DNA from 2 places in the Acinetobacter sp. WCHAc010034 genome. Region 2 is predicted to be linked to the other one. Evidence: predicted binding sites of a transcription regulator. Region 2 holds the regulator's gene; the other holds the start of a gene.
The links. Region 2 encodes PhoB, which activates phosphate uptake and scavenging genes when phosphate is short. Its sites were predicted from a motif close to TGTCATNAANCTGTCATAA; they were not measured.
Positions count from the first base shown of each region.

Region 1 (15,258 bases), 950 kb from region 2:
GCTGAACCGAAGATACCTGCATCCGTTGAACTATCAGACCGCCATGCTGCTGCTGGCGCTGAATATTGCCGTGACCCTGGTTTCCGTGCCGGAAATTTTTGAGCCGCTGGCGCTGTACAGTTCGGCGTTCAGTCTGTCTGTATTGGCGAATTTCGCCTATGGCTTTTACCAGACCCTGAAGCATGGCGAAGCTTATTCGGTGCTGAACCTGTGCGCGGTGATTTTCCTCTGCGTGACCTTTTTAAATGATTTCCTGCTGATGATGAACTGGATTGATTCGGTCAATCTGTCGTTTATTTCCACCAGCCTGTACGCGCTGCTGATCATGTTCCAGCAGTCCAGAAATTACGCCTATCACACTTACTATACCGAGCAGCTGAACAATACTTTGATGGAGCTGAACAGCCTGCTGGATCAGAAAGTCAAGGCGCGCACCGAGCAGCTGCATGAGCTGAATGCCAAACTGGAGCATCAGGTTAAAATTGACGCCCTGACCGGAGCATACAACCGCCGCGCCTTGAATGATGAAATTCAGCAGCGTTTTGCAGAAACCCTGCGCCAGCATCACGGCACCTTGATTTTTGCCATGCTGGATGTGGATTATTTCAAAAACTACAATGATTACTACGGCCATCTGAAAGGCGATGAAATCCTGCAGCAGCTGGTGCAGGTGATTTCCGCGCGCTTGCCGCCGTCGGCTTTCCTGGCGCGCTATGGCGGTGAAGAATTTGCAATTGTGATGCAGAATGTACCGTTTCCGGCCGCTGCGGAACTGCTGGACGCGGTTTTGGATGCTGTCCGCCGGCAGCGCTTTGAGCATTGCCGCAGGCAGGACGCCAAGGCTTATGTCACCATCAGCATGGGGGTGGCTTGCATGCACCGCCAGCAGCGCTATGCCGATATTCATGCCCTGATGAAGTCTGCCGACGCGCAGCTGTACGCCGCCAAGCAGGCGGGGCGCGACCGGCTGCAGGCTGTTTAAGCGGTGCAGCGCAGACTTGGCGCAGCGTTTTTTATTTTGATCTAAAAGGTCATAATCTGTTTAAAAAATATCCGCCTGCGCCGTGTTATGATCAGGCTGAATGAGTAGGAAAGCATCTGCGGGATTCGGCTATGGTCAAACTGTTACTGCTGCTCTGCATTTTGACCGCAGCCGCCGCGGCTTGGGTCATTGCGGTAAAAATATATAAAACACAGCAGTTTATCCGGAAGCGCTCAAAATATGCGGCGCCGCCGGAGCGCGCCGGGGTGACGGATGCGCCGCCGCGCGCCCGCGCGGAACAGCAGGCGGATGCCGAAGAGCAGCGCCTGTTTGATGACATTGCCGAACTGTTCATGCAGCGGCCTCAGCTGCATGGCCTTGCTGAAGCGGAACAGCTGCAGGCCAGCCTGCTGCGCAAAATGCCGGCCAATTCCACAAGCCAGATCCGCAAAATGGATTTAGGCGAATGGTCCATTTACTGGGCCTTGGGCGGGCAGTCTTTGGAATACTATGCCGGAAAGTATGGCGTATTCTATGCGCATGTTGACCGCTTTGGCGCAGAGCGCCGGCAGGAAATCCGCGTTCAGGATTCCGCCAGCTGATGCAGATTCAGCTGATGCAGGATGCGCGCCTGCAGCAGGGCCAGATAATTCTGCTCGGGGCGGATGCGGCTCATTAAAATCGCGCCTTCATAATCGGCAACCGAAAGCGCAGCCCACTGCGCAGCGCGCTGCTCATCCATGCCTTGCCGGAAAAATTCATAAAAGGCCTGTTCCCAGTCCTGAAAAATGGCCCTGACTTTTTCCGCAATCTGCTCCGGCAGGTTCGGCCGTTCCGCGCTGAGCATGCCGGCCAGGCAGCCGGTGCCGCCGGAACTGAAAAAATGCGCCGCGCCGGCATGCGCCTGCAGATAGGCGGCGGCCAGATCCTCATGCGGGCGGCGCAGCTGCTGAAACAGGCTCTTGCGCAGCTGCTGGTGCGTGGCTTCTAAAATCTCATGCAGCAGGGCGTCCTTGCTGCTGAAATCATAGTAAAAAGCGGCCTTGCTCAAGCCGCAGGCCTGCGCCAGCCGGCTGACGCTGGCGGCGGTATAGCCATGCTGCTTGAAGCACAGCGCGGACCGCAGCAGCAGCTGTTCGCGGCTGAGCTTACGCGGGCGCATGGGCAGGCTGTCCTGAAGGCTGCATTTGCGCAAACTGCTGCAGCGCCTGATCCCAGATTTTTTCCGCGCCTTTGCGGAAATAGCCCATATGGCCGATTTCCCTCAGGCCGTAGTCCTGCGCCGCCATGTCGATAAACTGCAGGGGCGCATTGCGGTAATGCTGCATGAAGGCATGGCGCGATGCCGGCAGCGCCCAGTCATCATCCAGCGCGGAAACGGCGAAAATCGGAGTCTTCACCTGCGCATACTGGCTGTGCAGCGCCTGCTGTTCCGGGTCGGCAAAGAAATACGTCGGGTTCCTGCACCATCTGCGCCACTGATGATAGACATCGGCCGGCAGGTCTGCGCCCATGTTCAGCCGGCTCCACGGCAGATAGCCGGCAGCCGCCACCATCGGCGGGAAAATGATATTCCAGATGACCTGAACTTTAACTTTTTCCTTCAGCGGCATATAGCCGTGCCAGCCGGCGCCGGTGCCGTAGCACTGCATGGCCTGCACCAGATGATGATTGCGCGCAAGCCCCAGCGCCTGCCCGCCGTATGAATGCCCAATCATGTAAACCGGCAGGCCGTCTTTGGCCAAAACGTCAATCGCGCTGCTGAGGTCATAGCGCCCCCAGTCCAGATAGGACATGCGGAAGCCTTTCAGGCTGTCCGGCGCAGACTTGCCAATGCCGCGGTAGTCAAAGGTCAGCACCTGAAAGCCCCGCCGCGCGGCGTATTCGGCAAAGCGGCGGTAAAAGCCCTGCGGCACGCCGGTCGCGCAGGACACCACAATGCTGGCTGCGGCCTGCGGCGCTGCATACAGCGTGCCGGTCAGCGCATAGCCGTCGGCTGCGCTGAATTGGATTTCAGTGCTGCGCACAGGAATGTCCGGGCTGGACTGAGTCTGAGGATGTGAGTTTTTCATGGCGGCTTGGGTCCGGATGATTGCTGTGAGTTTTAAATTTACTTGCCTTGAAACTTCGGGTCGCGGCGCTGCAGCATGGCCATAACGCCTTCCTGAGCGTCTTCGGAACGGAGCAGCGGCTGCAGATGCTGCTGCAGCCGGGCAAAGGCGGCTTCAGGGCCCTGCATTACGCCCTCCTGCGCGGAAGCCAGTGTGGCCTGCACCGCCAGCGGGGCGGCGCGGCAAATCTGCTCCGCCAGCTCAATGGCGCGGGACAGCGGCGGGGCTTCGGTAATTTCATTAATCAGATTCATCTCCAGCGCGGCCTGTGCGGAAAAGCGCTCGCCGGTCAGCAGGAAGCGCATGGCTTTGGCCCAGCCGGCCGCCTGCACAAAGCGCACCGTGGCGCCGCCGAAGGGCAAAATGCCGCGCTGCACTTCCATCTGGGCAAACTGGCAGTTGTCCTGCGCAATCACCAGATCGGCGTTCAGCATCAGTTCAATGCCTGCAGTAAAGCAGTAGCCCTGCACGGCGGCGATCACCGGCTTGGCGCGCTTTCTTGCGCCGGTGCCCCAGGGGTTGATCTGATTTTCCGCAAAATCGAATACGCCCGAGGCAAGCTTGGGCTGCAGTTCCGCAAGATCAAGGCCTGCGGTAAAATGTTCGCCGTGCGCAAAGATCACCGCGCAGCGCAAGCCGGGATGATTTTCATATTCGGTAAGCGCCAAAGACAGCTCATGAATCATCTGGCTGTCAAAGGCGTTGCGCTTTTCTGCCCGGTCGAGGCCAATCAGCATAACCTGCCCGCGGATTTCATGGCTGACGTTTCCTTGATGCTGCATATTCTTGTCCTTCTGCTGTGATTTTTTTATGTACTGATACTTTTTAAACGGCAGTTAGAATACTGTCAATTCATAAAGTGTGACTGCGCAATTCAGCAGCGGGAAAGGCTTAAAAACACCAGAAAAGATGATCCGGCTTTGGCCGCGGCGCTATACTGGCGCAGCAGGGCTGCAGCCATTTGGGGGATAGCATGCTGATAGACTTTCAGCTGGAACAGCAGAAAAAATTTGATGCGCTGGCGCGCCGCATTCTGGACAATCCGCAGGCTTATTTAAGCTTTGATTCAATTGCAGATTTTTATGCAGCCCCGTGGCTGCAGCGGTTTCCGCGCGGCACGGTGTGGACGGCAGCCGGCCTGGACGACGGCGCGGAAGAATACTGCATCCTGATTCAGTATCAGGCGCAGCATTTGCGGATAGACTATGGGCCGCAGCTGGCCGCTGCGTTGCTGGACCGGCAGGGCGTCAGGCATCACTGCCTATTTAAAAAGCGGCCGTGATTCTTTAAAATAGGCGCGCAAGCCAAAGATGCACTTCCAGCGTTGCCTGCAGAGGGATTGTCCGGTTTTGGACATCATGGCGGCATTTCATTGCCATACAGTCAATGACAGCGCCAGAACAGCAGGATTAAATGGGCGCGCAAGATTTTCACTGCGCATTTGACGCGAAATAAGAACAACTAAGACGGATACTCAACAGGAACTCAAAAATGGCACATCAATTTACTGTCAACGTGGCAATTCAGGGCGTTTCACTGGAAGACTTCAAGCGCCTGGCCGCCGATACCTCCTTGCATGAAGCGGTATGCAGGCGCATTCCCGGCGAAAATCTGGAAATTCTGGAATCGCAGAAAACTGGGGATATGTATACCTTAAAGCGCGCTTATAATTTGGATGTCAATATTCCGGACATCGCAAAAAAACTGCTGAAGGATGCCTTCCGCCTGCACCGCACCGATGTCAGCGACTTGGCCAAGATGACTTCGGAAGTGATTTTAGACCCGAACCTGCCGCTGGAAGCGCGCTGCCAGCGCCAAGTGACCGGCGATGCATCACAGATTCAGTTCCAGCTGGAATGGACGGTGAAAGTGAAAGTTCCGCTGATTGGCGGCCTGCTGGAAAAGCATGCAGAAGCTGAAATCCGCCGTTTCAGCCAGCTGGAGCTGGAAATTGTGGAAGATGAGCTGCGCAAGAATTTGTCAGCTTAAGAAGATCTGCCTTGCTCCGAAGCGGACTGAGGCTGATTTGCAGAATGCCCGGTGCGCCTCATCGGGCATTTTGCATTTTATGCGGCGGCGCGGCCGGCCATGCGGGCTATTTGAAAACCATAAAAGCGGCTGCAGATACTCGGCAGAATGATCGGCCTATTTTTCCTGCTAATGCTCACTTAAAAACGCAGAAAATACGGCAGCATGGATAATGCAATGCCAATCATGCTGAGAAAAATGCTGCTTTCGATAAAATAGGGGAAAATCATTAGCGCTAAGCCTGCAGCAAAGGGCACCGTCATTTTCTGCTTTTTGCCATACAGAAAGTAGCCTAAGCCAATCGAGCTGAAGATAACGCCGAGAAAAAGCTGGGTCGCATTCATTGTGATGTGCCGAAGGTTATTTTTATCAGGTAAATATTATGCCAAGATTCTTAAATGAAAATGATAGAAGCTGAATTAAATATCCAATACGATGCTATTCATTATTCTTGCAAAAAAATTATAGGTTCCGATGAGCGTGATTTTACCTGTAGCGCAGCGTGGCGAAGAGATTTTAAAGCTTAAAGCGGCGTCCGTCGCAGACGCGGAATTTAACAGTGAATGGCTGCGGCAGCTGTCTTCTGCTATGCATGCCACCATGCTTGAGCGTAATGGCGTAGGCGTCGCCGCACCGCAAGTGTATATTTCCAAGCGGGTGATTATTGTGGCATCGCGTCCGAATCTGCGTTATCCAGATGCGCCTGAAATGGAGGCGGTGGTGATGGTTAATCCCGAAATTTTAGCGTTTTCTCAAGCTGTGTGTTTGGGGTAAGAGGGCTGTTTAAGCGTGCCGAATGAGCGCGGGCAAGTTGAGCGTGCGCAAAGCATACGGGTGCGTTATTTCACACTAAATGGCAAGAAAGTTGAGGCGGAATTTTCAGGTTTTCCTGCCCGTATTATTCAGCATGAAGTTGATCATTTGGATGGGGTGCTGTTTGTAGACCGATTGACTGCTTAAAAATTATCAAATGATGAAACCCTATAATAAAAACTTAAAGCAGCCGTCTCGTGATTTGCGCAGCAGTATGACGGATGCAGAACAGCTGCTGTGGCAGAGATTAAGGCGTAAGCAAATTTTAGATCTGCAGTTTTATAGGCAGAAGCCGATGCTAAATTTTATTGTGGATTTTTATTGCCCAGCAGCGAATTTGGTAATTGAGTGTGATGGAGGGCAGCATTACACAGAAGAGGGTTTAGATGCAGATCAAAATCGGGATAAGGCTTTGAGTGAATTAGGGCTTATGGTTCTAAGATTTTCAAATAGTCAGATTTTGACTGAAACGGATGCTGTTGTAGAGCAGATTTATTGTGTTGCGGAGTTTAGGCTGGAATCCCCCTAAATCCCCCTTTTGCAAAGGGGGACTTCACGCGAATTTAATGTCGGTATTCAATTCGCGGAACTCCCTCCTTTTTAAAGGAGGGTTGGGGAGGATTAGCTATTTTAGAGATCATCAATTTGATCGTATTCTGTGTCAATTTGATTCGTGGTGTAATGTATAGTCTGAGTATGAAAATCATCTGCTTGAGTTTTATATTGTGCAAAAAATACAGGATTATTTGGTGTGCTTTTAGAAAGACTTAGATCTATATAAGTAACCTCGTAACAATCTGGTTCTCGCCTAACAATTTCGGCTAGTTTTTGCAAATATGGTGAGAACTTTTGATATTCTAGTTTTAAAGTAGAAGGATCAACTGCTAATTCAGTGATAGGTGCTATAGAATATTTATATTTTACATTAGTTTGAAATTTATCTTTTATTTGTGTAGCTTCTAGTTCAAAAGAATTCTGTTTTAATTTCATTTGAAAATATTTTACGTTGCGCCCTTGTAAAGTCTGCATTATCTGCTCTATATCATCTTTTGGGGCTTTTAATCCAAAATATATAGCTGTTACGGCTCTGAAATCGTATATATTTGAGCCCTGATTTTCTGTAATGACCCGTAATTCATTTTCGTAATTCCAACGTTGAGATTTAAATCCAAGCATTATTTTAATTAATTTATCAGGATCATTTTGATTTATAACAGTTGAAAGATCAAAATTAGGAATTTTATTTGAATATTGGATATCGAAAAAGCGATGTTTAGGGTCCTGCTTTGATAAAAGTTTTTCCAGATTATATTCTATACAAAAACCTTTATGACTATCAGCATAATGTGCCCAAAGAAGTTCATCATTATAACACTTACTTAATGAGAAAATACCAAGCTTGGTATCTTTCATATCTATAATATTTGTAAGGCTTTGCTCAATTAAAGCTATATTGTTTTTGTGTTGATAAAAAACATTCTTGAGAATGTTAATTTGTTGTTGATAACTATTGCTAGTTATTAGTCCTTCGCAAGGGTCGTTGAGTTGCTTTGTATTTGATGCCCAAAACTCATTATTTTTTAAGGACTTTAAATCTCTTTCAAATGCACCGCCACGATATTTATATACAAACATATGTAAACTCTTCTGGGTTTATTAAAATTATAAGTCTATATTGTTATTTTTCTGAAATTCAATTGTAATCATTTTTGCTTATATTAATCCCTCCCAACCTCCCTTTAAAAAAGGGAGGAGCTGTCACGTAATTCATTTAATCACATGATAAAGTCCCCCTTTGCAAAAGGGGGATTTAGGGGGATTCTAAGATTAACAAATCAAGAAACCGAATCATCCAAATTCGGCGCTAACCAGCGCTTCGCCTCATCCAGCGTCCAGCCTTTACGCTGCGCATAATCTTCCAGCTGGTCGCCGGAGATTTTGCCCACATTAAAGTATTCACTTTGCGGGTTGGCATAGTAAAAACCGCTGACAGATGACGGCGGCCACATCGCAAAGCTGCTGGTCAGGTAGGTGCCAATCTTATCGGTCGAACCCAGCCAGTTAAACAAAGAGGCTTTCTCAGAGTGTTCAGGGCAGGCAGGGTAGCCCGGCGCAGGGCGGATGCCGACATACTTTTCTTTAATCAGCTCTTCATTAGACAGCTGCTCATCGGCCTGATAGCCCCAGAACTCCTTGCGGATGCGTTCATGCAAATGCTCCGCAAAAGCTTCGGCAAAACGGTCACCTAAAGATTGCGCCAAAATTGCAGAATAATCATCCCCTTTGGCCTTGTACTCATTGGCCATTTCTTCCGCGCCAAAAATTGACACGGTAAAGCCGCCCAAATAATCCTGCGCCTGATCTTTCTTCGCCACAAAGTCCGCCAGCGACAGGTTCGGCTTGCCGGTGACTTTGTCAGACTGCTGACGGATATGATGGAAGGTGTGAGTCACCGCAGCGCCATTTTCATCGTACACTTCTACAGAATCTGCAGCAGAACGGTTGGCCGGGTAGATGCCAAACACTGCACGTGCATCGAAGCGTTTATTCTCAATGATGTCTTTCAGCATCTCTTGCGCTTGATTGTACAAGTCAGTTGCCGCTTCACCGACCACTTCATCTGTTAAGATTGCTGGGAATTTACCCGCCAAACTCCATGAAATAAAGAATGGTGTCCAGTCAAAATATTCCACCAACGTTTCAAGCGGATAATTGGTGATGGTCTGCGTGCCGATAAAGTTTGGCTTGGCAGGCTTATGGGCTGCAAAGTCAATTTTCAGGCCATTTTCAACAGATTCAGCATAAGTCAGCTTGGCTGCTTTCGGCTGCTTATTGGCAATACGCTCACGCACTTTTTCATATTCAGCACGCGTTTCTTCAACAAACTTCGGCTTCATTTCTTTGGACAGCAATGTCGTTGCCACACCCACCGCGCGCGAAGCATCGGCCACGTAAATCACCGCATCATTTGAATATTGCGGGTCAATTTTAACGGCGGTATGCGCTTTGGATGTGGTTGCGCCGCCAATCAATAGCGGAATGTTAAAGCCCTTGCGCTGCATTTCCTTGGCGACAAACACCATTTCATCCAGCGACGGCGTAATCAGGCCGGACAGGCCGATAATATCGACTTTTTCATCAATTGCGGTCTGCAGGATTTTTTCCGCAGGCACCATCACGCCCAAGTCCACAATGTCATAGCCGTTGCAGCCCAGCACCACGCCGACAATGTTTTTGCCGATATCATGCACGTCGCCTTTCACGGTAGCCATCAGCACTTTGCCTTTGGACTGGCTGCCGGATTTTTCCGCTTCAATGTACGGGTTCAGCCAAGCCACCGCCTGCTTCATTACGCGGGCGGATTTCACCACCTGCGGCAGGAACATTTTGCCTGAACCGAACAGGTCGCCGACCACGTTCATGCCGTCCATCAGCGGGCCTTCAATCACGTCCAGCGGGCGCTTGGCCTGCAGGCGCGCTTCTTCGGTATCTTCATCAATAAATGCGGTGATGCCTTTGACTAAGGCGTATTCAAGGCGCTTTTCAACCGTGTCATTGCGCCATTCAAGGTTTTCAACCTGCTTTTGCGCAGCGCTTTGGCCGCGGTACTGTTCAGCCACTTCAAGCAGCTTTTCAGTGGCTTCCTGGCCGCTTTCGCCCTGATTCAGGTTCAGGACAACGTCTTCAACCGCGTCTTTCAGCGCTTTAGGAATGTCATCGTAAATCGCCATCTGGCCGGCATTGACAATGCCCATGGTCATGCCTTGCTTGATGGCATGATAAAGGAACACTGAGTGAATTGCTTCACGCACCGGCTCGTTGCCGCGGAACGAGAACGACACGTTGGACACGCCGCCGGAAATCATTGCATGCGGCAGGTTCTGCTTGATCCAGCCGGTCGCTTCAATGAAGTCCACCGCATAGTTGTTGTGCTCTTCAATGCCGGTTGCCACGGCAAATACGTTCGGGTCAAAAATGATGTCTTCAGCAGGGAAGCCTACATCATTGACTAAAACATCATAAGAGCGCTTGCAGATTTCGCGCTTGCGGGCAGCTGTATCGGCCTGGCCGGTTTCATCAAAGGCCATGACAATAATGGCCGCGCCGTACTGGCGGCACAGGCGGGCTTTTTCGACAAACTCGTTATAGCCTTCTTTCAGCGAAATGGAGTTCACCACCGGCTTGCCCTGCACGCATTTCAGGCCGGCCTCAATGATTTCCCATTTCGATGAGTCAATCATGACCGGCACTTTGGAAATTTCAGGCTCAGACGCCACCAGATTCAGGAAATGCACCATCGCATTCTGCGAATCCAGCATGCCTTCATCCATGTTGATATCGATGATCTGCGCGCCGGCAACCACTTGCTGCAAGGCAACATCCAGCGCTTCGGCAAAGTTTTCTTCACGGATCAGGCGCAGGAATTTTTTCGAACCCGTCACGTTAGTGCGTTCACCAACGTTCACAAACAGAGAATCATCGGTAATGTTGAACGGCTCTAAACCGCTTAAACGGCAAGCAGGTTTGGTTTCAGGCACTTGGCGTGGCTTGATGTCTTTTACAGCATTGTAAATGGCGCGGATATGATCAGGGGTTGTACCGCAGCAGCCGCCTGTGATGTTGATCAGGCCGCTTTCCGCAAATTCTTTAATAAATGCCGCCGTTTCTTCAGGGGTTTCATCATAGCCTCCGAAAGCGTTCGGCAGGCCTGCGTTCGGATGCGCGGAGACAAAAGTGTCGGCAACGTCAGACACGGTTTTGATGTGCGGGCGCATGGCGTCTGCGCCCAGCGCGCAGTTGAAGCCGATGGACAGCAGGTCGCCGTGGCGCACCGAGTTCCAGAAGGCTTCGGCGGTCTGGCCAGTCAGGGTGCGGCCTGAAGCATCGGTAATGGTGCCGGAAATCATCAGCGGCAGTTCGCGGCCAATCTGCTGGAAGACTTCCTTCACCGCAAAAATGGCCGCTTTGCAGTTCAGCGTATCAAATACGGTTTCGATCAGCAGAATGTCTGCACCGCCTTCAATCAGCGCGTGCGCGGCTTCAATGTAGTTTTCTTTCAGTTCATCAAAGGTAATGTTGCGGAAAGCCGGGTCGTTGACATTCGGTGAAATGGAGCAGGTGCGCGATGTCGGCCCCAGCACGCCCGCGACAAAGCGCGGCTTGTCCGGCGTGGAGTATTTTTCGCAGGCGGCTTTGGCCAGGCGGGCGGCTTCGAAGTTGATTTCATGCACCAGATCTTCCATATGGTAATCTGACATGGAAACGCGGGTGCCGTTGAAGCTGTTGGTTTCAATGATGTCTGCGCCTGCATCCAGATAGGCTTCGTGAATGCCCTGAATAATCTGCGGTTGGGTCAGTACCAGCAGGTCATTATTGCCTTTGAGGTCAGAGGCCCAGTCTGCAAAACGCTCGCCGCGGTAGTCGGCTTCTTCTAATTTATGGCGCTGAATCATGGTTCCCATCGCACCGTCAATAATCAGGATGCGTTTGGCGAGAAGCGCTCTCAGCGTGGCAAGCGTGGACATAAATAACCCCAATCCGATGGAATATAAAATCGGCGATATATTAACAGAATTCAGGCGCTTTTTACGGATACTCGCCAGTTATGGGCTGCGCTGAACCAGCTTTGCTGAATATTTAGCCGTAGCGCCCTGCGCAGAATAGCCAGCCAAAGCGGCGGTCTGCTTAATGAAGCTGCAGCATTAATGCGTCATTATGGTGCTCGGGCAATCTTTTGTAATAATCCGCCATGAAATATTTCAAAAATATTTAAGCCTTGAAATATTTCAGGTTTATCCTTTTAAGTGCGCAATATTTGAAAACAAATATTTGATTTTTATAATTTAAGTTGAAGGATGGCGCGGGCGCGCCGGCAAGAATTAAATGCAATAAAGTATGAAAAACTGCTTTATATGACAGCGCTTTGTCATATAATTGTCACAATTTAATTGAACAATATGGGGATTCTTAAATCCTCCATTCCTGCTTGCATGAATTCTAATCAAACTCCCGTAGATTCAGCACAACCATCGACTGCCGCTAAGAAGTCGACGAATGTTCATGTGCCTACACCGAAATTTTTTATGCCGGTGTTTTTAACCGTTATTATTTCAACGCTTATTTATATTGGATTTCAATTAACTGCTGATTTGGCGCATGTTCCCGCGTTAAGCCTGTATTCCATGATTCTGCTGGGCACAGCTTTGTTCATTGCGCTCGGCTTTGAGTTCGTCAACGGCTTCCATGATACCGCCAATGCGGTCGCTACGGTGATTTACACCAATGCGCTGTCTGCGCCGGTTGCGGTGATGTGGGCAGGCTTCTGCAACTTCCTGGGCGTAATGGTCGCCAGCGGCGCGGTTGCCTACGGCATTATCGCCCTGCTGCCGGTGGAACTGATCATGAATGTCGGTTCCGGCGCAGGCTTTGCCATGGTTTTCGCCATGCTGATCGCTGCCATTTTATGGAACTTGGGCACGTGGTTTTTGGGGATTCCAGCTTCAAGCTCGCATACGCTGATTGGCTCGATCCTTGGCGTCGGCATTATGAACTACCTGCTGAACGCAGGCAGCGGCGCCAGCGGCATTGATATGGAGCAGGTGCTGAAAGTCGGCAAAGCGCTGCTGTTCTCGCCGCTGATCGGCTTTGCATTCGCTGCGCTGCTGTTCCTGCTGGTGAAAAAAGTCTTCAGAAAGCAGCTGGAACTGTTCCAGCCGCCGGAAGGCAACAAGCCGCCGCCGCCGCTGATCCGCGCTATTCTGATTTTCACCTGCACAGGCGTAAGCTTTGCGCACGGTTCAAATGACGGCCAGAAAGGCATGGGCCTGATCATGCTGATTCTGATCGGCTGTGTGCCGCTGGCTTATTCATTGAATAAAAACTTAGATGACAAGCATATTCAGTCTTTCGAGCAGCTGTCCGTGCAAACTGCAGCGGCGGTTTATCCGCAGCATGCGCAGATTGCCGATGAACAAGCCCGTGAAGTCCTGACCAAATACATTCAGACCAAAGAAGTGAATGCTGAAGTTGTTCCCGCTTTGGCAAGCCTGACGGGCCATTTGGGCGAGCGCGTTGCGCAATACGGCGGCGTGGATGAAATTCCTGAAGCGCAAGTTTCGGTGATCCGCAACGACATGTACCTCAGCACGACGGCATTCAAGCGCCTGGATAAAGCGGATCAGCTGCCGGCGATGACGGCTGAGCAGAAGAAAACTGTGAAGGCGTACCGCAGCAATCTGGATTCATTCCTGCAGTACATTCCAACATGGGTGAAAGTTGCGGTTGCTTTGGCATTGGGCTTAGGCACGATGGTCGGCTGGAAGCGCATTGTGGTGACTGTGGGCGAGCGCATTGGCAAAAACCACATGACTTATGGCCAAGGCATGTCGGCTGAGCTGGTGGCGATGTCAACAATTGCAGCGGCTGATGGCCTCGGCATGCCGGTATCCACCACGCATGTCCTGAACAGCGCGGTTGCGGGCACCATGGTGGCGAACAAATCCGGCCTGAATGCGCAAATGGTGCGCACCATTCTGTCGGCATGGGTGTTCACTTTGCCGGCAACCATCTGCCTGTCAGGCGCACTGTACTGGCTGCTGCTGAAAGTCTTCTAAGCATTTGCCTAGATTGCACAGAGATCAAAAAACGCTGCCTTGGCAGCGTTTTTTTATGGATTGGAGAACAGCTTGAGGCTGAAATCATCTTGCGGGTTTACCGCTTTTTCAGCTTGCCCAGCACTTTGTCAAGCGGCAGCTTTTCCGCGGCGAAACCATATACCGCGGCGAAAGGCAGCGCTGTGCGGGCTAAATAGGCGACACGCCATAAGCCGCCGTGATTGGCGCCTTTCATCATCAGCTCCAGCGGATGCGCGAGTTCCACTTCCGGATTGGCCGCCGACTTTGGACTGCGCAAATCATGCACCCACAGCGCCGCCATAATCGCATTGGTAGTTTCCGGCTTGAAGGCTTCCACATCAAACAGGCTGGCGCCGTTAAAGGCCGCTTTCAGCAGCGGGTTTTTCGTCACGGAATGCGTTGTGGTGGATGGCGCAATATTAATGCTGACCCGCTGGCCCTGATGGCGCGCCAGTGTTGCGCGCCACTGCTGAATGCGCTTGGCCAAAGCGTAGTTCGGGCCTTGCTCCACCACCAGGCAGTCGGCAATGCCGTAGTTTTGGCCATTGTCTGAAGCAATCAGGCCGTGCAGGTTTTTTCTGAACAAATTTTGGCGCGAAAGGGCGGAAATGCCGGTGCTGATCAGCTGCTGCGCTTTAGAGCGCTGCGCAAACTTATCGGTGGAGGCCTCAATCACTTCTGCGGGCACGGCATAGACATCGGTCGGGGTGCACATATACATCAGGCTGGTGCCGGCCTTGTGCGCGCTGACATGCTGCATAATCGCATCCATCGCCATGGAAACACGCACATGCTTTTCGCCGTCCAAATAGGCGATAGCGGCCAAATCCAGCTGATCAGGGTTCTGCAGCAGCCACTGCGCAATTTCCGGAATCTGCGTCAGCAGGTTGGCGCCTAACTTTTCCTTCAATACAGCCGCAGGCGTATCTGCAGCAAGCGCTTCCGCGCTTGGCGCATACAGCGTGGCATTGCCTTTGCGGACCGTGTCTAAAATCCGGCCCCAAACGCGGCTGTTCGGCAAATCTACCGCAACAATATTGGCCTTCCATTTGGACAGCCAGGTCAGCGGGCCGGCTTCAGAAGCCGCGCCGAATAACACCATGGTGCGGTCAGACAGGTCGAACCATTCCGGATGGGCGGCCGCTTCCCTCAGGGCATCGGCATGGCTCGGCTCTACAATGCCGGCATCCTGCCATTTCTGAATCTGCGCCAGCAAGGCGTCGCCCCGCAGCTTCTGGCCATGATAGGGCACATGCCATTCCGGCGCTTCAGTACTTTCGCCTTTCAGCTTGATGGTATGCAGCGGCTGCGCGTCCAGCTGCATGACATTTTTCAGCAGATGCTTTTCGCCGTTGCGGAAAAACTCGAAGGTATGGTGCGCTTTATTCAGGCCGGCTTCGGCAATCTGAATCGGCTTGCCGGCGTTCTGAATGCCTTGCTCAACCAGCGCCTTAAAATAGCGCGGGTACTGCTTGCGCCAGTTTTTTTCTGCAGTGGCCTGCAGCGAAGCGCTGTGGTCAACGCTGGCTAAGGCTTCCGCAATAATTTCCCGGCCGGTTTTAGAGGTGCTGGGCTTGTGCTTTTGCGCTGGGTTTGGAAACTGAAGACCGTCTATGGAGCTGGACATGCAAAATATCTCACGTGATCTAATTATTAATATACAGATGTATACATTATCTATGCCAGATCG
Region 1 is NZ_CP032279.1:1,134,874-1,150,131, reverse strand. It holds gene BEN74_RS07085 (GGDEF domain-containing protein) at 1-982, shown strand, start outside; gene BEN74_RS07080 (hypothetical protein) at 1,114-1,584, shown strand; gene BEN74_RS07075 (TetR/AcrR family transcriptional regulator) at 1,566-2,144, opposite strand; gene BEN74_RS07070 (alpha/beta fold hydrolase) at 2,131-3,054, opposite strand; gene BEN74_RS07065 (crotonase/enoyl-CoA hydratase family protein) at 3,093-3,875, opposite strand; gene BEN74_RS07060 (hypothetical protein) at 4,067-4,375, shown strand; gene BEN74_RS07055 (DUF2505 family protein) at 4,585-5,082, shown strand; gene BEN74_RS07050 (amino acid transport protein) at 5,262-5,465, opposite strand; partial or broken gene def (peptide deformylase) at 5,596-6,081, shown strand; gene BEN74_RS07040 (endonuclease domain-containing protein) at 6,095-6,463, shown strand; gene BEN74_RS07035 (DUF2971 domain-containing protein) at 6,565-7,569, opposite strand; gene metH (methionine synthase) at 7,770-11,459, opposite strand; gene BEN74_RS07025 (inorganic phosphate transporter) at 11,925-13,547, shown strand; gene BEN74_RS07020 (hypothetical protein) at 13,645-15,195, opposite strand.
Region 1: BEN74_RS07025 (inorganic phosphate transporter) is a predicted target of PhoB. The motif match lies at 11,859-11,877, and genes of this name have one in related genera.

Region 2 (15,258 bases):
GTCCGCTTCTGAAATGAGCGAGCGCCTATAGCTGAGTTCTAAAGTCTGTATTAAGCTTAATGGCCTATAAGGTATGATTGCACTGGCTTTTAGTCGCGTTCACTATTTCGGCAATTAACGATGATGCTTGTACTGCCTCATTTTTGCTTTAAAAGTTTCAATGGCTTTGCGCAGGCAAGATCTTACTTTGGAAAGACCCAAAGATACCGTCTCAGAGGTCAAGAGGATTATTGAGAATTGGCGCAATAATTCTCCTGATAAGGCCGCTGGTGCTTGAGTACGCCATAACACAGATGAATCAGCTTCCTCATTGCAGCGCCAACCGCCATCATCTTGGTTTTGCCATTGGCCAGCAGCCTGTCATTCATCCCCTTTATGTGGGGATTATGCCGGGTTGCGACAATGGCCGCCATATATAAGCCGGCGCGTATCTTGGAAGAGCCGGCTTTGGATAAGCGGCTCCTGCCGTGAATGGAGCTGCCCGACTGCCTTTGAATGGGCACCAGGCCGGCAAAGGCGGCCGCCTGGCTCGCCCTTTCAAAAGCATGGCTGCGCAAGAAGCTGAGCATTAATAAACTGGTCCGGTCTGCAATGGCCGGAATGCTGCTGAGCAGCGCCTTGTCATTTTTTAAATCAGGATGCTGATCAATGTGGTCATCAATCTGCCGGTCGAGATCCTGAATATGCCTGCTTAACTGCTTAATATTCTTATGGATCGACTGAAGTACCGGTTCTATCGTGAAGGTAGACTCCGCTTTTTCCAAACGGTTTTCTTCACGCTGCAGATCTTCACCAAGCACAGCCCTTCGATCCAGCAAAGCATTCAGCAGTTGAATATGTCCAGGCAGAGGCTGCCAAAAATGCAGATCCGCAGTCATCGCAAACCGGGCCAGAACTTCACTGTCAGCCTTGTCTGTCTTATTCAGCCTGGACATGCTCTGAGCAAAATACCGGGCTCTGGCGGGATTCGCCACACAGACTTGAAAGCCTGCATCAAATAAATATCCAGCTAGGCGTTCATGATAGACAGAAGTGGCTTCCATTAAGGCAATGGCCTGCGCAGGGCCTGCAGCATGATGATTCAGCCAGGCCTGAAGCTGTTCAAAGCCTTTGGGCGTATTCGGAAAGGTTTTGGTTTTCTTTTTGCCTGCAGAATCTTCTAAAATCAGACAGCAGTCAATTTTAGCTTTTGCAATATCAATACCGAGATAAAACATAATCTTACCTGCCTTATTTATTCAATTATTTTTTTTCAGCATAACCGCCGTCTTTTCTTGCGAATCCAGCATCGAGGTGCTTAGTTACCGTCCAGAGTTGTGCAGGCAGTCAGGGCAAACAGCAGGTTTTATCTTTGGGCCAAACTTTAAGTTTTAGTAAACAACCAAACTCTGCTGTTTGCGTATAGTGAGAGCTAATCACTATGTGAATTAAGATACAAGTAAACAAAAGTCTTTTGTTGCCCATACACGGCGTCCTGAGCCAGTTTTAAGCACTGCTTTTAAACGCAGCGCAAGGATGGGCAACGTGCGGCATCCATGCCGCACTCGCGTATCCGAAGTTTATTTTACTTAAAGGCCTAGGAAGCTGAAGGGATTTTCGCGGAGTCGCTTAAGAAAACTTAGCTATAGCGAATTAAAAACATGCTAAGCCCAATTAGACCTTGAAAACAAGCCGGCTTTGACCATTAAGGCAGACATTGAATTAAGCGCCCGCAGGAAGCCCCCTTTCACTTCTTAAAACTTCAAAACAGTTTCAAAATCTGTTCGCCAATGCGCTGAATGAGCGGCATGGTGACAGAATTGCCCGCCTGCATGTATAAAGCGCAGTTCCCCATTTTTTTGGGAAAACGCATTTCATGCACCGGGTAGCCCTGAAAGGCGAAGCATTCTTTCGGCGTCAGCTTGCGGATGCCGTAATCATCCAAAATCAAAGGCACATTGTGGCCGCCTGAGCCCATATTCGCGGTTAAGGTTGGGCAGACACTGCTTTTATTTTCACGAACATACACGCGGCGCCATTGATAGACCGTATCTTTGGAAGTCACGCCTTCCACCATTTTGGCATAATAGCGGTGGCCCGGCGCATAATAATACTTCGGGTCGACCCGGCCTTTTTCCAGAATATCCTGAATGCCGCGGGTCAAGGGAATCTCTTCAGGAAACTCAAAATTCCGATAATTCGGCACTTGCTTGGGGTCAAGCGCGACAATGAAAATCCGTTCGCGGTTCTGCGGCACATTGGCGTGGGTCATGCTGTTCAGCACTTTATAGCTCACGGTATAGCCCAGCTCTTCCAGCGTGTTGCAGATCACCTGAAAAGTGTTGCCTTCATCATGCGAGATTAAATTTTTAACATTTTCCAAAAAAACCGCTTTGGGGCGGTGCTTCCTTGCAATCTCCGCCACATCAAAAAACAGCGTGCCGCGGGTTTCCTGAAAGCCCTTGCGGTGGCCGGCAATTGAAAAAGCCTGGCAGGGGAAGCCACCGCAGAGGATATCGAATTTTTCCGGAATTTTGGCTTTGGTTTCATCCTGGGTGATGTCGCCGTCCGGATGCTCGCCGTAGTTCAGCGCATAAGTCCGCTGCGCATGCTTATTCCATTCGCTGGAAAACGCGCAGCGCCCGTGCAAATTCTGCAATGCCATGCGGAAGCCGCCGACACCCGCAAACAAATCAATAAATGTGAATTTATGGTCTTGAGGCTGCGGAAACGGTGTCGAGAGCAGGTCAGGTTGCATTAAAAGCCCTTCAATGGCGGTAAAATTCGATAGGGCTTCATTTTAATTCAATTGGCTAAAATAGAAAGGGCGCAGCCGGGCTATTTGCGCTGCTCAGTGCCGGGCTGAGGCCGGAGAATCGGCAGCGGATTTCAGCCGGATGAGCATTAAAAAAGCCGCCGGCGCGCCTGCATGCGCTGCGGGACTTATAAAATTGACCATGAGCGCTGGGCTGCTTTTTTGCGCTGCGCCTGCGGCTTGGCGGAGGCCGGCAGCTTGCCGCTTTTCACCGGCGCCAGCTTGGGCTGAGCGCTCATGGACGGATGATAGCGCACCACGCAGTTGCGCCCGTTTTCCTTGGCCTGATACAGGGCGATATCCGCCTGCTTGACCAGCTCATCCAGCTGCTGCTTATGCGATTTCAGCTCTGAAATGCCGATGGAAACGGTAAAGCTTAAAGGCTGATCCGGCTTCAGCTGCAGGCATTCCTGCTGAATGCGCTGGCGGATGCGCTCGGCAATGACGATGGCGTCCTGAATATGGGTTTCCGCAAGCAGGGCGATGAATTCTTCGCCGCCAAAGCGCGCGAGCACATCCTTTTGGCGCATTTCCTTGCGGGCGGTGGCCGCAATCGCCTGCAGCACGCGGTCTCCAGTATCATGGCCATAGGTGTCATTGATTTTTTTGAAATAATCGACATCCAGCATCAACAGGCAGGTGCTGGCCGGCGTGGGCCATTCCTGAATCCTGCGCTCCGCCATATGCACAAACTGGCGCCGGTTGTAGAGCTGGGTCAGCTCGTCGGTATGCGCCTGATTTTTAAAGCTGCGCAGGTTCCAGTCGTCCAGCAGGCTGCGCAGGAAATTCCTGCGGGCGTTCAGCGCGTTGCTCCAGCTGATGTACAGGCTGAACAGCGCAATCGGGCTGAAGGTCAGCAGGAACAGCAGGGTTTCCTGCAGGCTGAGCTGCTGCAGCAGCGCGCCGCTTAATGCAAGCAGGCTCATCGCGGCCGTGCTGTACAGGGCCGGCTTGAAGCGCACCTGTATGCACAGGTTGGCGGTCAGGATGAAAATCACCGAGGCGTAAATATAGGAGCTGGCCCACGGGCTGTGCGACCACAGCAGCAGCAGCATCCACAGCGCCATGCTGAGGGCGGTGCTGACCGGCAGGAGCATATCCAGCAGCAGGATGTCTTTCTTGAATTTGAACAGGTAAAAGCAGGCCAGCAGCGAGGCCGCCGCGCAGCTGAGGCGGAGCAGGGCCGACTGCAGGTAGACATCGGGCAGGATAATGCAGTCGGCAAAGAAATAGAGCAGGAAAACCAGCTGGGCAATGAAATTGATGCGGCGCAGGAAAAAGCGCTGCTGCGCATACTGGAAATTCAGAAAAGCCTGCTGAAAATCCGCAGGAATGCGGGCTTTCCGGTCAGCCAGCGCCTGTTCAATCCGGCTGCGGTTCTGCAGGCTGCATTCTGAGGCCTTCAGCAGATGCTGCCGCGGCGCGCGCTGTTCCTGAACTTCCGGATTGGCTTCGTTGCCAATCTGTAGGTCTGCAGTCATGTTATCTTCCTTGTTAACAGAAGAACTGGCGAATAAACAGTATGAACAGCCTGAGCAAAAAATAAACTCACCAAATTTGGGTATTTTCAGCTGAATTTATAACAAAATGTGTAAAGCCGCCGGCGGCGCTGAATCCAATGCATCATGCGGGCCAGCATAAGGCTTGGCGGCGGAAAACAAAAAGCATATTGTTCTATTTATACAATTCAGCGTATTAAGGGAAGCATGGGCTTCAGCGCCGCCAGCCGCTAAGATGGCGGCATGATTGAGCAAAAGACCGCATCCAGCGCAACACAACCAATGAGCCAGATTCAGGATAGAACCATGAGCAATAACAATTATACCGAGCTGTCCGATTCGGACGATTGTGAAAAATACATCAATCAGTTTATTCAGGAATTTCCGCTGCGCAGCGCAGAGATTGGGCAGGGCACCGTAATTAAGCGCGCTTTGCCCAGCCGGCATAAGCGCATGATTGGCGCATGGTGCTTTTTGGACCATGCCGGCCCGGCGGTTTTCCCGCAGGGGGATGGGCTGGATGTCGGCCCGCATCCGCATATTGGCCTGCAGACCTTTACCTGGATGATTGAAGGCACCATGATGCATACCGACAGCCTGGGCAGCCGGCAGCTGATCCGGCCCCGGCAGGTCAATCTGATGACTGCAGGTTACGGCATTGCGCATGCTGAAGTGGCGCCGGAAACCGAAACTCATCTGCATGCGGCCCAGCTGTGGATTGCGCTGCCGGATGACAAAATCAATATTGCGCCGCGCTTTGAGCATTATCCTGAACTGCCTGTGGTCAGCCGGGACGGGGTAGATTTCACCGTGCTGGTCGGCGAGTTTTTATCGGCCAAGTCCCCTGTTGCGGTGCATTCAGCACTGCTGGGCGTCGACCTGCAGGCGGCGCAAAGCACCCGCACCCGCCTGAGCCTGAATCCGAAATTTGAATACGGCTTTATGGCTTTGGAGGGCACGGCGTCAATTAACGGCCATGAACTGACTGAAGACAATATGGTGGTGCTGGAGCCGGGGCTGGATCATGCCGAAATTGAAATCCATGCGGGCAGCCGCGTACTGCTGCTGGGCGGCGAGCCGTTTGAGTCGCCGATCCTGCTGTGGTGGAATTTTGTCGGCCGCACGCAGGAAGAGCTGCGCATTGCGCGGGAGCAGTGGATTAACCATGATCCGCGCTTTGGCGAGGTTGCCGGCTATGAGGGGCCGCGCCTGGAAGCGCCGGCCTTTCCGGATAAAATGCGCGCATCCAGATAATTCAAATCAGGCAATACGCTGAAATTAAAATAAGGAAAAAATATGGGATTGATTGCATCGGCCAAAGTGCAGAGCCTGCCTGCGCCGTGGGCGGGAGAGGTCAGCAGCGGCGGGCACCGGCTGCTGACTGACAAGCCTGAGTCTTTCGGCGGCGGCGATACGGGGCCGGCGCCCTATGATTTTATCTGCGCCGGGCTGATTTCCTGCACTATGATTACCCTGCGCATGTACGCGCAGCATAAGGGCATGGAGCTGGGGGAATTCAGCGTGGAGGCGGATTTCCATGCCGGCAGGGAAGGCCCGGAATGGATTGAGCGCCGCCTGTATTTCAGCCATCCGCTGAGCGCGGAACTGCAGCTGAAAGTGCTGGAGATCTGCAGCAAGACGCCGGTGACCAAAACCCTGCTGCGCAGCCTGGAAATCCATACCACTCTGGCTTAAGCAGCTGCAGGCATTTCCCCGAGGGGAAATGCTTTTTCTTTTTTAAGTTCAATAAGCTGTGCAAGGATAAAAATAAATGCTGATACTGCATCATCTGGAGCAGTCGCGCTCTTTCCGCATTTTATGGGCGCTGGAAGAGCTGGGGCTGGATTACCGCATCCAGTTTTACAGGCGCCTGCCGAATTTTTCCGGCCCGCCTGAGCTGAAAGCGGCGCATCCGCTGGGTAAGGCGCCTGTGCTGACCGACGGCGGGCAGGGCATTGCCGAATCTGCGGTGATTCTGCAGCATCTGCAGGAAAGCTATGACGACGCCGGGCTGTTCAAGCCGGCTGATGCTTCCGCGCGCCAGCAGTACCGCTACTGGATGCACTATGCCGAAGCTTCGCTGATGCCGCTGCTGGTCATGCAGCTGGTGATGAATAATGCGCCGCAGCATGCGCCGTGGCTGATCAGGCCGGTTGCGCGGAAAATCAGCGCAGGGGTGAAAGCCGGCTTTGTGCAGCCGCGCCTGAAAGACCATATTGAATTTTTAGAAGGTTATTTAGCTGAGCATGACTATTTTGCCGGGCAGTTCAGCTTTGCCGATATTCAGATGAGCTTTCCATTGCAGGCGCTGCAGCTGCGGTCGCCGGGAAAATATCCGCATATTCAGGCGTTTTTGCAGCGTATCAGCAGCCGTCCGGCCTTTCAGCAGGCGCTGCGCAAGGAATAGGCGCTGGAGCGCTGAGGCAGCTGCCGTAAAAAAGCCCGCGTCTGGCGCAGGCTTTTCTATGCGCCGGGCGCAATCAGCTGACCTGATACAGGCGCTCTTTCGGAAACACCACTTTAAAAATCGAGCCGCGGTTTTCCTTGGACTCAATTTCCAGATGCGCCTGATGCTGCATCAGCACATGCTTGACAATGGCCAGGCCCAAGCCCGTGCCGCCGGTTTGCCGGCTGCGCGCGCTGTCGACGCGGTAAAAGCGTTCGGTCAGGCGCGGCAGATGCTTGGGATCAATGCCGATGCCGGTATCTTCCACGGTAAAATAGCCATGCTCGGCGTCATCATGCCAGCCGATGGTGACGGTGCCGCCTTTGGGCGTGTATTTGATGGCGTTGGTGACAAGATTGCTGAAGGCGCTGGCCAGCTCGGTGTCGGAGCCGATTAAATCGCAGTGGCTGTCAATTTCCAGATTCAGCTCATGGCCGTAATCGACATTATAGGCGTGCGCGTCGTCATACAGCTGATGCATCAGGCCCGGCATGTCAATAATCTGATTTTTGGCGATTTTCTTTTCATTTTCCAGGCGCGACAGCAGCAGCAGGTCATTCACCAGCGCATTCATGCGCCGGGTCTGCGACTGCATCTGGTCAAAGGCGCGCTTCCAGCGTGGGTTCAAGTCTTCCTGATCGGTAAAGGTTTCAATATAGCCGCTGAGCACGGTTAAAGGCGTGCGCAGCTCATGCGAAATATTGTCGACGAAGTCTTTGCGCATCTGCTCCAGATTGTGCATGCGGGTGACGTCATAGGCCACCAGCAGGCGGCTTTCGCCGCCGAAGCGGGTCATTTTGACCTGCACATAATGCTCATCAAAGCCGGTGGACTTCATTTTCAGGCCATCCGGCGCCTGATCGATATTGTTGAAATATTCGATAAAGCTCGGCTGGCGCAGAATGCTCAGAATGCTGCGCCCGTGGTCAGTAGGCTGAATGCCCAGCAGCTTTTCGGCCGCCGGATTCCACCATTCAATCTGATGCATTTCATCAATCAGCACCACCGCTTCAGCCAGCGCGACCAGCGACGACTGCGCGCGGTCAATCAGCCCGACCATTTCCGCCTGCACAATGCGCTCCTGGCGCTGCGCGCGGTAGACATTGAACAGCAGCGCGCCCCAAATGCCGTCCAGATTCGGCGGCACGTCATAGGGGCGGTTGGAAATCCAGTCATTGACCAGATACAGCGAGCGCAGCTGCTGCGCAAAGAAGATGGCGGAGGCTGCCGAAATGCAGACCCAGAAATAGCCAACCCCGAGGCCAATGAAGCCGCCGATAATCAGCAGAAACGCCAGCAGGCGCAAGTCCTGCTTGGCGAAGGCCCATAAGCTGCTGTAGCGGAATTTTCTGTGCCCGCGCGCAAGCTCGGGGACGGGGTAGGGTTCGTACATAAAATGCTGTTAACCTGAAAAAGTTCTAACCTAAAGCGACATCCGCGCGGGTAGAAAAACGGTAGCCGGTGCCGCGCACAGTCTGCACATAGCGGTCGGCGCCGTACGGCTCCAGCACTTTGCGCAGGCGGCGGATGTGCACGTCAATGGTGCGGTCTTCAATATAGACGTTTCCGCCCCAAACCTGATCCAGCAGCTGCGCGCGCGTATAGGCGCGTTCAGGATGGGTCATGAAAAACGCCAGCAGGCGGTATTCGGTCGGCCCCATTTCCAGAATGCAGTTGCCGTGGCTGACGCGCTGGCTGACCGGATCCAGAATCAGGCCGTTGGCGTCAATGGTTTTTTCCCCGCCCAGCGCATTGGAGCGGCGCAGCACGGCTTTGATGCGCGAGACCAGTTCGCGGGTGGAGAACGGCTTGGTCATGTAGTCATCCGCGCCGGCGTCCAGGCCCTGCACCTTATGGTCTTCTTCGCCGCGGGCGGTCAGCATAATGACCGGAATCTCGGACAGGTTCTCATCGCGCTTCAGGCGACGGCACAAGTCCACGCCGCTGACGCCGCCGGGCATCATCCAGTCCAGCAGGACAAGGGCAGGGCGCTGATCCACAATCATCTGGTGGGCCTGTTTGGCGTCTTCCGCCTGCTGGCACTGAAAGCCGGCCATATCTAAGGAAGTATGGATCATTTCCCGGATCGGGAGTTCATCGTCGACAATTAAAATGTAGTCATCTTTCACAGCGCAATACCCTATTTCATGTAAACGGTGAACCGTTTTTTATTTATGACAGGCTTATTACAAAGATTAATTATGACAGTATCATTGCAAAAAGGCGCGGCCAGCCGGTTTTCGAAAGAATTTGTGACAATTTTATCCGCCTGAAATCCGCTTCAGGGCAGTTTACGGTAAATTTAAGCGACTGTATTGCAAAGGGCAGCAAATTTTTTCAGCAAAAACGCAGCCTTTATTTGCTTTTCGCCACCTGCCCGTTTTTGGCAAAGGTCTGAAGCAAAGATAAGAAAACAATGCTGCAGGAAGATAACACTTCCTGCATCGGCTGCCGGTAGCCGCTCATCACCCAGCGGATGGCGATTTGGGTGACATAGCCGTTCAGGCCGGTCGCCACCAGCGAAATTTCGCGTTCGGAGCGGTCGATATGCGGCATCATCAGCATGACAAAGGCGTGAATCATGCGGTCAAAGCGCTGCACGGTTTCATGAATGGTGGCCTGATTATGCAGCTCCTGCACCAGCATGGCGTCTATATAGATAATCCGGGCCATGCGCGGATTGTCCTGCAGGGTGCTGAGCAGCGCGCTGAGGCCGGCTTCAATCATTTTTTCCGGATCGGCTGAGGCCTGCATGATCGCCTGCATCACATTGCGCTGCAGCTCATCAATCAGCTGGATGAAAATGGCTTGAAACAGCTGCTCGCTTTTTTTAAAGGATTCGTAAAAATAGCGCTCGGTCAGCTTGGCTTCAGTGCAGATGTCCTTGACCGTGACTGAGAAAAAGCCGTGCGTGCCGTAGGCCTCAATGCCGGCTTCAATCAGCTTTTCGCGGCGCAGCTGCCTGCGCTCAGTCAGCGACAGGCCTTTGAACTGGCGCTCCCTGCCGCTTTTGCTGTGCTCCGCTTCCGCCGTATTGCGCTGTTCTGTCATAAAAAATCAAGCCAAGCTGAAAAAAATTCCCTGACCCTATAGTAGCAGCAAAAGGGCGCAGCGCCTACGCTGCTGCTGCGCAAAATGCGCGGCCTGCCCAGTCCTGAGATGATATTGACAATGCATATTGTCAAAACTATATTGGATGCACAGGCTGCGCAAAATGCAGCCGGAAGGCCGCCGCAGCATCCAGCTCAGGGCCGGTTTAAGCAAAGGAACAAGAATGAAGAATTTCAACAATAAAGTGGCTGCGATTACCGGCGCCGGTTCGGGCATTGGCCAGCAGCTGGCGGTGCTGCTGGCGCAGCAGGGCTGCCATCTGTCATTAAGTGATGTCAATGAGCAGGGCCTGGCGCAAACCGCTGAGCTGCTGAATGGCAGCGGCGTGCGCGTGACCACGCATAAAGTCAATGTGGCCAGCCTGGACGAAATGCGCGCCTGGGCGCAGGATACGGTGCAGCAGCACGGTTCGGTGAACATGATTTTCAACAATGCCGGCGTGGCTTTGGGTTCAACGGTGGAAGGGGCGGCCTATGAAGAGCTGGAGTGGATTGTCAGCATCAACTTCTGGGGCGTGGTCTACGGCACCAAAGAGTTCCTGCCTTTAATCAAGCAGACCGGCGACGGCTGCATCATCAATATTTCCAGCCTGTTCGGCCTGACCGCGCAGCCGACGCAGTCGGCCTATAATGCCACCAAGTTTGCGGTGCGCGGCTTTACCGAATCGCTGCGCCAGGAACTGGATATGGAAAACAGCGGCGTGAGCGCGCTGTGCGTGCATCCTGGCGGCATCCGCACCAACATCGCCAATGCGGCCCGCATGAACGACAGCCTGCGCGCGCTGGGCATGAACCCTGAAAAATCCGCGAAAACCTTCAATAAGCTGCTGCGCTGCCCGCCGGAAGAAGCGGCCCGCCAGATTCTGCAGGCGGTGCAGAAAGACAAGCGCCGCCTGCTGATCGGCAATGACGCGAAAACTCTGGATTTGATTCAGCGCATCTTGCCTACCGGCTACCAGAAAGTGACGGCGCTGGCGGCCAGATTCAGCAAAGGCAGATAAGCGCGGCATGGCGCTGTTCAGCCCGCAGCCTGCGTAATGCCAGTCAGTTAATCACTTTTAATCCTCCCCAACCCTCCTTTTTCAAAGGAGGGAGCGTTTCGAAATTCAATACCGTATTGAATTCCTTACACAGCAATGCTGTTCATCCCCTCTTTTGCCTTGCGCCATATGTGGCTCAGGGTTAGGGGAGATTTATCAATCAGTCATAATGAAATTACGCTTAACTGATCAGCATTAGCAGCCTACAGCTGCGCTGTCCGCCTTAAATCAGCGCCTTGATGGCTTTTTTCTTCCAGAAAAACTGATAGTACAACCCTTGCGCAATGCACAGGCAGACAAAAGCCAAAGCATAGGCATGCCAAATGCCCTGCAGGCCCCACCATGCGCTGAACAGGTAGGCGCAAGGCACTTCAACCAGCAGAATGGCGGTAATATTGATCATCATCGGCACGCTGACTGTGCCGCTGGCGCGCATGATGGAAGCGAAAATAGCGCTGGCGCCGAAAAACAAAATAGACCACAGCACAATAAACAGCAGCTGCTGGCCCAGCGCCACCACCTGCGGATCGGTGATAAACAGCGCCATCAGGTATTTAGAGAACAGATAGGCCAAGGCGACCAGCGTTCCGGTAATGGCGAGGTTCATGCCCAGCGCGGTGCGGGTGACTTTATTCAGCAGTTCAGACTTGCCGGCGCCAATCGCCTGAGAGGCGAAGATGGAAGCCGCGATGGAAATGGACAGCGCAGGGAACTGAATATAGTTCAGCACCTGATTGACTGCGCCGTAAGCCGCGGTGGCATCTGCGCCGTAGCGGTTGACTAAGCCGACAATCACCAGTCCGGCAACCGAGGTGGTGACCATCTGAATGCCGGTCGGAATGCCTAAGCGTAGAATGATTCTGCTGAGTTCCGGCTGATGGCGGATATGCTGCATTAAGGCCCAGTTGGGGCGCAGAGGATGATCTTTCCAGTTTAAATACACATACAGGAAAATCAGCGCAATCAGCACGCCGATGGTGGCGGCGATGGCGGGGGCAATAATGCCCAACTGAGGAAAGCCGAATTTGCCTAAAATCAGCACCGGGGTAATGATCAGCCCGGCGGCGATGGTCATGGCCGAAGCGATCAGCGGCGTGGCGCTGTCGCCGACGCCGCGCAGAATGGAGGTATAGATAATATAGACAAACAGCAGCGGGCTGCCGGCCAGCATCCACTGCACATAAGGCACAGAAAGATGCAGCACGTCAGGCGCCGTGCCCAGCGCCAGCAAAACCGGCTTGGCGAACAGCATGCCCAGCAGGGCAATCAGCGTGCCGCCAATCAGGGTCATGAATAAGGTGGAGCCGACCACGCAGCGCACTTTTTCCACATTCTGCGCGCCCCAAGCCTGCCCGACCAGCACGGTCGTGCCGGCGGACAGGCCAATCACAAAGGCCATCAGGCAGAACAGGATGGGGAAATATACGGATACCGCAGCAATGGCGTGCACGCCCATCATTTGCCCGACAAAAACCGTATTGATGGTGCCGGACAGGTTCTGCAGGATATTGGTGGCGATCAAAGGGAGCAGAAAAAATAAAAAATTTTTCCATAATTTCTGCTGATTTACGAGAGGCTGATGCTCCTGCATGCGCAATCCTTTGATCTTGTTCTGAGGCTTATTTTCAGGCTTCACATTAGCATATCTGGGCTGAAAAAAGCCTGAATTTTTAAGTAACTTAGACAGCGTTTTAGGGCGAAGGCAAAAGGGCAGAATGCTGTTTTGGGCTAATTTGATTCCTGTTTTTATCTAGCGGACGGATTTGTAGATTTGCTTTACATTGACCGTTTTCTGCTGCTTTTGAAAGGAGAAAAGCAGCGGAATTCTTTTGTTTGGCTGAAGCTAAGTTCCTTGAGTTTTAGTTTTTTAGGATAGTCATATTAAACGATAGCAAGTCCATTCAGCGCGCCAGAAAGGAAAACACAAATGGCCTGATCAGGCCATATCTGCCAAAATCCTCATCACTTGCTCATGTTTCAAAAGAGCAGGTTCAGCCGATAGAATCCGCCATTTCTAAAAATTGGCCTTGAAGTGTTTTTGCTTTTGGGCTGAGTTTATAAATAAACGGCACTTTATCTAAAATCTTAAAACCCAATTTAGTGACGTTAAGCAGCGCTGTTAAAGATTTTATGGATTCATTATCTTTGATTTTTTTAGGCATATTGCGGAAAATAAAAACGGTGAATGAATCACCGTTTTTATCATGCATTGAATGGAAAGAGCAGCTTACTTCAGCAGCGGCTTCAGGAACTTCGCGGTATGCGAAACCTTGGATTTCACCACATCTTCAGGCGTGCCTTCGGCAATGATCATGCCGCCGCCGGCGCCGCCCTCAGGGCCAAGGTCAATCACCCAGTCCGCGGTTTTAATCACGTCCAGATTATGCTCAATCACCACAATGGTATTGCCCTTGTTGCGCAGCTCATGCAGGATATCCAGCAGCTTGGCAATGTCATGGAAATGCAGGCCTGTGGTCGGCTCATCCAGCACATACAGGGTCTTGCCGGTATCGCGCTTGGCCAGTTCACGCGCCAGCTTGACCCGCTGCGCCTCGCCGCCGGACAGCGTCGTTGCTGACTGGCCCAGGCGGATATAGCCCAAGCCGACCTGATGCAGGGTTTCCAGGCGGCGGTGAATCACGGGAATGGCGTCAAAGAAATGCATCGCGTCTTCTACAGTCATTTCCAGCACATCGGAAATATTCCGGCCCTTATAGTTCACTTCCAGCGTTTCGCGGTTATAGCGCTTGCCGTGGCAGGCGTCGCAGGGCACATACATATCCGGCAGGAAATGCATGGCGACCTTAATCATGCCGTCGCCTTCGCAGGCTTCACAGCGCCCGCCCTTCACGTTAAAGGAGAAGCGCCCAGCCGCGTAGCCGCGGGCTTTGGCTTCCTGAGTCTGCGCAAACAGCTCGCGGATCGGGGTGAACAGGCCGGTATAGGTTGCAGGGTTGGAGCGCGGGGTGCGGCCAATCGGGCTTTGGTCAATATCCACCACTTTGTCCAGGAACTGCAGGCCGTCAATCGAATCGAACTTCTCTGCAGTTAAGGTGGTTGCGCCGTTCAGCTGCGTCGCCGCCAGCGGCAGCAGGGTGCGGTTAATCAGCGTGGATTTTCCTGAGCCGGAAACGCCGGTCACGCAGGTCATAATGCCCATTGGAATGGTCAGGTCGACATTTTTCAGGTTGTGGCCGGCGGCGCCCAGCAGCTTGATCTGCTCTTCGGGCTTCGGCGGCGCGGTGCGCTTTTCCGGCACGGCAATTTTCAGCTTTCCTGAAAGGTACTGGCCGGTCAGCGAGTCTTCATGGGCCGCCAGCTCTTCATAAGTGCCCTCGGCAATGATATGGCCGCCGTGGATGCCTGCGCCCGGGCCGATGTCAATAATATGGTCGGCCGCGCGGATCGCGTCTTCATCATGCTCTACCACCAGCACGGTATTGCCCAAGTCGCGCAGGCGCACCAGCGTTTCCAGCAGGCGGTCGTTGTCGCGCTGATGCAGGCCAATCGACGGCTCATCCAGCACGTACATCACGCCCATCAGCCCCGCGCCAATCTGCGAGGCCAGGCGGATGCGCTGCGCTTCGCCGCCGGACAGGGTTTCCGCGGAACGCGACAGGCTGAGGTAGTTCAGGCCGACCGAAACCAGAAAATGCAGGCGCTCGCGGATTTCCTTGAAAATCTTGTCGGCAATTTCTCCTTTGGCGCCGGTTAAGTGCAGGTTCTGATAATACTGCTCGGCATCGCCAATCGACATCCGGGTGATTTCGGCAATGGTTTTGTCCCTGACCCGCACATTGCGGGAAATTTCATTCAGGCGGGAACCGCCGCAGGCGTCGCAGGCGGCGTTGGACAGGTACTGCGCCAAATCATCGCGCACATAGCTGGATTCGGTTTCACGGTAGCGGCGCTCCAGATGCGGCAGGATGCCTTCAAAGGGCTGCACGCGGCTATGCCGGCGGCCGCGCTCATCAATGTAGCTCAGGTCAATTTTTTCCTTGCCTGTGCCGTAGAGGAATTTCTTCTTGCTGTCAGCATCCAGCTCATGCCAAGGCGTGTCCAGGCTGAAGCCGTAATGATCGGCGACTTTCTGGATCATGCTGTAGTAATACAGGCGCTGCCTGTCCCAGCCGCGGATGGCGCCTTCGCTGACGCTGAGCGCATTGTTCGGAATCAGCTTGTCGGCGCTGAAATGGCTGCGCGTGCCGAGGCCGTCGCAGACCGGGCAGGCGCCGAAGGGGTTGTTGAAGGAAAACAGGCGCGGCTCCAGCTCCGCCACGGCGCGGTCGCACTCGGGGCAGGAGTGCTTGGCGGAGAACACGCGGTCGGCCTGTCCGCCGTCCATCCATGACAGAACCGCAATGTCGCC
Region 2 is NZ_CP032279.1:2,086,844-2,102,101, forward strand. It holds gene BEN74_RS11570 (IS110 family transposase) at 228-1,217, opposite strand; gene BEN74_RS11575 (DNA cytosine methyltransferase) at 1,742-2,737, opposite strand; gene BEN74_RS11580 (GGDEF domain-containing protein) at 2,923-4,275, opposite strand; gene BEN74_RS11585 (pirin family protein) at 4,600-5,547, shown strand; gene BEN74_RS11590 (OsmC family protein) at 5,590-5,988, shown strand; gene BEN74_RS11595 (glutathione S-transferase family protein) at 6,065-6,700, shown strand; gene phoR (phosphate regulon sensor histidine kinase PhoR) at 6,774-8,132, opposite strand; gene phoB (phosphate regulon transcriptional regulator PhoB) at 8,158-8,868, opposite strand; gene BEN74_RS11610 (TetR/AcrR family transcriptional regulator) at 9,095-9,790, opposite strand; gene BEN74_RS11615 (SDR family NAD(P)-dependent oxidoreductase) at 10,014-10,850, shown strand; gene BEN74_RS11620 (MATE family efflux transporter) at 11,113-12,480, opposite strand; partial or broken gene BEN74_RS11625 (IS30 family transposase) at 12,783-12,920, shown strand; gene BEN74_RS11630 (hypothetical protein) at 12,881-13,099, opposite strand; gene uvrA (excinuclease ABC subunit UvrA) at 13,117-15,258, opposite strand, start outside.